One region of the Microbacterium sp. MM2322 genome, then DNA from elsewhere that is predicted to be linked to it. Evidence: predicted binding sites of a transcription regulator. Region 1 holds the regulator's gene; the other holds the start of a gene.
What was found. The regulator HspR, encoded in region 1, represses chaperone genes until heat shock. The targets are predictions, from matches to a motif close to AAGTTGAGTCNNNNNGACTCAACTT.
Positions count from the first base shown of each region.

Region 2: ABQ271_RS02730 (Hsp20/alpha crystallin family protein) is a predicted target of HspR. The motif match lies at 1,909-1,933, and genes of this name have one in related genera.

Region 1 covers NZ_OZ075067.1:2,875,552-2,878,761, forward strand. Annotated here, with positions in the region: gene ABQ271_RS13910 (hypothetical protein) at 1-166, shown strand, start outside; gene ABQ271_RS13915 (DUF559 domain-containing protein) at 261-1,085, opposite strand; gene ABQ271_RS13920 (heat shock protein transcriptional repressor HspR) at 1,318-1,752, opposite strand; gene ABQ271_RS13925 (DnaJ C-terminal domain-containing protein) at 1,763-2,743, opposite strand; gene ABQ271_RS13930 (nucleotide exchange factor GrpE) at 2,756-3,210, opposite strand, start outside.
Region 2 covers NZ_OZ075067.1:563,130-566,339, reverse strand. Annotated here, with positions in the region: gene ABQ271_RS02740 (DUF2207 domain-containing protein) at 1-891, opposite strand, end outside; gene ABQ271_RS02735 (MarR family transcriptional regulator) at 928-1,356, shown strand; gene ABQ271_RS02730 (Hsp20/alpha crystallin family protein) at 1,429-1,881, opposite strand; gene ABQ271_RS02725 (prolyl oligopeptidase family serine peptidase) at 2,020-3,210, shown strand, end outside.

The DNA.
Region 1 (3,210 bases):
GTGGGACACCGGCACCCACCTCGTCACACTGACCGCCGTGATCTCCGACCGCGAGCGCTTCGGTACCGTCATCCCCGCCGTCGACGCCCTCGCCCGCTCGCTGCGCCTCGTCGACGACCTGACCGTCGGCGAAGGCCCCGGCACCCTCCGCATCGACCCCGCCTGACCCGGCTCGACCCCCGGCATCCGCTCGGTTCGTCGACCCGACGCAATCTGCACTGATCGACAACGGATAGGCGCAGTTCGCGTCGGCTCGAGCGTCAGGTGCGGTAGCCGCGTTCGAGGAGCGAGCGATGCACGCGGTCGAGGATGCGGCGGCGCTCGTCGCCGCGGTGCGAGCGGTTCACACGGATGACGCGCCACCCGGCTACCGCCAGCGCGTCGAGGCGCTCGACGTCGCGGGAGTACTGACGGTCATCGAGGCGGTGCTGTTGCCCGTCGTACTCGAGCAGCACCTTCGTCGGCGCATGCACCAGGTCGCCGTAGGCGAGGAACCGACCGCCTGCGTCGCGGATGACCTCGTTGACGGCGAACTCGGGCAGGCCGGCGGCCGCCGCATCCAGCCGAAGGAGCGTCTCAGCCACGGAATCGGTCCGCGCACGTGAGCGCGTGAGCGCACGTCGCAGCCTGCCGATGTGACGCGTTCGGTCGCGCTCGGCGACGGCGCGGCCTAGATCGTCGATCGTCAGAACGGGCTGCTGCCTCCGCATGAGTGAGTCCGCCGCGACGACGAGTTCACGGTCATCGAGAAGGGATGCCGCCTGGCACCACGCAGCGGCCGGTTCCACGCACGGCAACCCGCCGACCACGTGACGCACAGGCGCGGTCGCTTCGTGGCCTCGGACCCCCGCGCCGCGCGCACGCCCCGTCGGGCGTACGGCGGACACGTCCACGTCCGCCTGCAGGCGGTCGGGGATCCACCCGCCGGCGAGTGCGATCGCCGTTGCGTGCGAGAAGTGCTCCCCCGGCCGCAGCTTGGGCAGGTACGCGACCGCGCGGGCGACGGCGCCGGTCGACTCGTGCCGCGCGCGGACTCCGCGATACGGCCGCGACAGGTCCCTCCCCCGCAAGCGCGCGTAAGTCACCCCGGCATCCTGCGCATCAGCGAGGGCGAACGCGGGTGGAAGGTGTGCAGGCAACGGCGTCGGCGGTCTCACCCCCAGAGGCTCGCTCGCCGGCCGCCTCGAGACCCCGGGCATCCGCCCCTCTGTGGACGACTCCGCGCGCTCACCACCCGGGCAGAAGGCTCGACCCGACGCGAACTGTCGTCATCCGTCGGTCGTGAGTGCAGTTCGCGTCGGCTCGGCGCCGGGACCGTCAGTCGGACGGGGGATGTGGGCGCCAGAGCACCACGTCGGTCGCGCGGCGCACACGCGTGCCCTGCCGGAGCGTCACGACCGAGCCGGTCGCGCCGGCGGCGAACACGCGGGCGCCGCGGCGCGCGGCGACCTCGTCGCGCAGGCGCCCTTGCAGTCCAGAGACCTCGCGGCGCAGCATCCGCACCTGGTTCTCGAGCTCGATGATGCGCGAGATGGCCGGCAGGCTCACGCCGTCGGCCGACATCTGCGCGACTTCCCGCAGCTGCGCGACGTGGCGGAGGGAGTACCGGCGCGACCCGCCACGGGTGCGCGCCGGTACCACGAGTCCCAGCCGGTCGTACTGACGCAGCGTCTGCGGGTGCATGCCGGCGAGCTCGGCCGCGACCGCGATCGCGAGGATCGGGGCTTCTTCGTCGACCTGCTCGTTCGCCATGCTTCTCACCTCACTCGCGCGCCTTGGACATCAGATCGGCACGGGGGTTCTCCTTGGGCTCCAGCTCGTGGAACCGTTCCAGGGCTTCGCGCGCCGCACCGTCGAGGTGGGTCGGAACGGCGACCTGTACCTCGGCGAGCAGATCGCCGGTGCCCTTCGCGGTCTGGACCCCGCGACCCTTGACGCGCAGCACGCGACCCGACGGGGTCCCCGGCGCGACGCGCAGCTTGACGCTGTCGCCGCCCAGGGTCGGCACCTCGATGGTGGCGCCCAGCGCCGCCTCGGTGAACGTGACCGGCACGTGGATGCGGAGGTTCAGCCCTTCCCGCGTGAAGACGGGATGCGGGCGGACGCCCACCGTGAGGACGATGTCGCCGGACTCCCCGCCGTCGGGCGAGGGCCGCCCCCGACCGCGCAGCTTGATCTTCTGGCCGTCCGAGACCCCCGCGGGGATCTTGACCTTGATCGGCTTGCCATCATCGCCCTGGAGCGTGATCGTCTCGCCGCGGACGGCCGTGGTGAAGTCCAGCGTCGTGCGCGCGGTGACGTCGGCTCCGCGCTGCGGGCCGCCGAAGCCGCGGAATCCGCCGCTCGGCTGCCCGAAGCGACCGGAGCCGAATCGGCCACCGCTCTGCTGCCCGAACATCGCGAACAGGTCGTCGAAGTCGGCCTGCTGTCCACCGGCACCGGGCTGGAACCTGTTGAACACGTCCTCGAACCCGCCGCTCGCCCCGGGCTGGAAGCGTGCGCCCCCCGAGCCCATGGCGCGCAGCTGGTCGTACTCGGCGCGCTGCTCCTTGTCGCTGAGCACCGAGTACGCCTCGCTGACCTCTTTGAACTTCGCCTCGGCGGTGGCGTCTCCCGCGTTCGAGTCGGGGTGATAGGTGCGCGCCAGCTTGCGGTACGTCTTCTTCAAGTCGGCGTCGGACACGTCCTTGGACACCCCGAGCACCTTGTAGAAGTCCTTGTCGAACCAATCCTGACTGGCCATGGATGCGCTTCCTTACTCAGCCGGAACGGCGACCACGACCTTCGCCGGACGCAGCTCCAGATCCCCGAGGCGGTAACCGACCTCGACGACTTCGAGAATCGTCGGCTCGGTCGTGCCGGGGGTGGGCGCCTGGAAGATCGCCTCGTGCTGCTGCGGGTCGAACGCGTCGCCCGCAGCGCCGTAGCGCTCCACTCCCAGCCGAGCCACGACAGCGCGCGTCTTGTCGGCGATCGCCGCCAGCACGCTGCCCTCTTCGAGGTCGCCGTGCTTCTCGGCGCGATCGAGATCGTCGAGCACGGGCAGCATCCCCTTGGCGACCGCGCCCTTGGCACGCGCGATCTCCACCTCGCGCTGCTCCTCGGTCCGGCGTCGGTAGTTCGCGTACTCCGCCTGCACACGCTTCAGGTCGAGGAGCAGGTCGTGCTCCTCTTCCGGAGCGTCCGCGACGGCGGCCTCGTCGGACTGAG
Region 2 (3,210 bases), 770 kb from region 1:
CTGAAGCGCATCGACACCCGTCGGCGGGTCGAACTCCGCGATGACGGTCGGGCGCCCCGGCCCGTCGGCGAGGTGCCGACGACGCAGCCACAGCGCCCACCCGATCGTCCCGAGCAGTCCGGCGCCTGCGGCGGCGTGCGCCCAGCCGAGCGGGGTACCGACGTACGAGGTGTCGAGCGGTTCGAAAGTGCCGTCGTCGAAGCCCACCGCGAAGGTGAGCGACTCGTTCGGTCCCACGTCGGACTGTCGCGCGGTCACCGTCGCCCCCGACGAGGTCTCGGTGAGATCGATCGCGTCGCAGGCGGTGTCGCTCCCGAACCGTCCGGCGTAGCAGGCGACGTCGCCGGCGGCATCCGCCACCGCCCCATCGAGGTGCAACCGCGCCGTCACCTCGCCGAACGGCTGCTGCGAGTCGAAGCCGTTCACGTCCCAGTAGAGCTCGAGCCCGGTGTCGGGGAACTCGCGCGTCACGTTGTCGAGCGTGTAGGTCAAGACGAACGTCTGCCGGCCGTGCACGTAATCCTCGGATCGGGCCGTGACGACCAACCCGTCCTCGCCGTCGTCGGTCTCCACGACTTCCCACGGCTCGCCGTCCGCATCGACCGCGGACTCGAACGACGGGCGCAGCGGCTGCCCGTCGTACTCGTCCGGGATGACGCGACGGATGCCGCGGTTCTGATCGCTGTCGGGGAACACCGCGACGAACTCCTCGACCACCCGCATCCGGCTTGTGCCGTCCTCGGCGCGGGTCAGGGTGTAGTCGACCTCGAGGCTGTCGAAGGTGAAGTCCTCGACGTCTGCCGACGCCGCCTGGGGCGCCGCGAGGACCCCGGCGAGCGCGAGGATCGCGACGACGATGAACCGGGCACGTCTGCGGAGCGATGAGTTCACGCGATCGACCCTATGCGCGGGGATACAGTGGACGCCATGACCGACCGACGCCTCGCCATCGCCGCCTGGGAGAGCCTCTTCCGCGCGCAGCACGAGGTGATGGCCGAGATCTCCCGGGACTTCGACGACGACGACCTCTCGGGCGCCGAGTACGACGTCCTCCTCACCGTGACCCGCTGCGCCGAGCACACCGCGCGACTGCGCGACGTGACCGCCAACATGCTGATCAGCCAACCCAGCGTCTCGCGACTGGTCGATCGAATGGTCGCGCGCGGTCTCGTGTCGAAGTGCCCCGACCCGCAGGACGGGCGCGGCGCCATCCTCCGCGCCACCGAGAAGGGCGCCTCGGCCTTCCGCCGCGTGGCGACCGTGCACGGCCGCACCATCGCCGAGCGGATGTCGGTGCTCACCGACGAAGAATTGGCGCAGCTCGAGCAGCTCACTGCACGCCTGCGCGGCGTCTGACCGCACGAGAATCGCCCCGCATCCGAGACGGGATGCGGGGCGATTCTCGTTATAGCGGGAGCGCTGTGCCGGTCACTGGTCGATCGGCTGCGGGTGCTCGCTCTCGCCGGCCGTGATGGTCGGGGACGATCCGTCGGCGACCACCTGGACCTTGCGGGGCTTGGCCTTCTCGCTCACCGGGATGGTGACGGTCAGCACGCCGTTGTTGTAGGTCGCGGTGATCGACTCGGTGTCGATGCCCTGGCCGAGGTTCAGCTGGCGGAGGAAGCTCGCGGTCTCGCGCTCGCGCGTGATCCACTTGACCCCCTCGCCGGAGCCGAGCGTGCGCTCCGCGCGGATGGTGAGCAGCTGACCGTCCACGTCGATGTCGACCGAGCCCGGATCGATGCCCGGCAGGTCGGCGTTGAGGACGTAGTGGTCGCCGTCGCGGTACAGATCCATCGGCATCCGTCGCGGACCGCGGCGCGTGTCGAAGAGGGTCGACGCGAGGCGGTCGATGTCACGGAACGGGTCGTAGGTTGCCATGATTCTCTCCTTCGGTGTGGTGGTTCAAAGTTGAGCCTTATCGGCTCAAGTAGCTTCAGATTAGCACTCGACCCCCACGAGTGCCAACGATTCGCGGAGGGCGAACGACCCTTCGGAACCTGCCCGTAGGCTGACGACATGAGCGCCCACGAGATCGCCCCCGAGCCCGCTGACCCGTTCCTCTGGCTGGAGGAGATCGACGGCTCCGCCGCCCGCGACTGGGCCGCGGAGCGGACAGCCGAGACCGAGGCGGCGTTCGCCGGCGATACCCGGACGGCGCTCGAGACACGGCTGACCGGCATCCTGCAGGACCCCGACCGACTCGTCGTCCCGAGTCGCCACGGCGACCTGATGTACGACCTGTGGCGGGATGCCGAGAACCCCCGCGGCCTCTGGCGTCGCACCTCGCGCGCCTCCTTCGCGGCGGGCACCCCGACGTGGGAGGTCCTGCTCGACATCGACGCCCTCGGCCGCGAAGAGGGCACGGCCTGGGCGTTCGCGGGCGCAGCCCACGGTCCCGCCGGCACCGGCCGCGCGCTCGTGCGACTGAGCCCCGACGGTGGCGACGCCGCCGTGGTGCGCGAGTTCGACCTCGACGCGCGCCGCTTCGTCGACGACACCCCGTTCACCCTCGACGCCGAGAAGACCATGATCGCGTGGGTCGACCGCGACACCCTGCTCGTCGCCACCCCCCTGCACGGCGGCGGCGTGACCGACTCGGGCTACCCGATCAGCGCCCGCGCATGGCGCCGGGGCGAACCCCTCGAGGACGCGCCGCCCATCGTGACGGGTGTCGCGTCGGACGTCGGCGTGTTCACGCATGTCGACCACACCGGCGGCACGGCGACCCCGATGGTCGTCATCGCGCACGACTTCTTCCACTCCGAGTCGTGGGTCTGGGACGGCGGCGAGCCGCGCCTCCTCGCGGTACCGCAGGACGCGAACGTCGACGTGCACGGCGAGCTCGTCACGGTCCGCACGACGACCCCGTGGCAGATCGGCGACACGACGCATCCGTCGGGAACGCTCCTCATCGGCCCGCTCGAGACCGTCACGGAAGGCGATGGCTCGGGCCTCCGGGTGGCGTTCGCCCCGACCGACACCGCCGTCCTCGAGACGTGGACCTGGACGCGCAACCGACTCGTCCTGACGGTGCTGGACCGCGTGCAGAGCCGTCTCGTGTCGCTCGATCCCGACTCGCTCGTCGGTGTCGACATCGACCTGGGGCTCGGCGACGCCGATCTCTTCAGCGCGAACGTCGCCACCGCCGACGACGACGAGGACGACGAGCTGTGGGTGGTCGCCCGCGGATTCCTCACCCCGCCGACG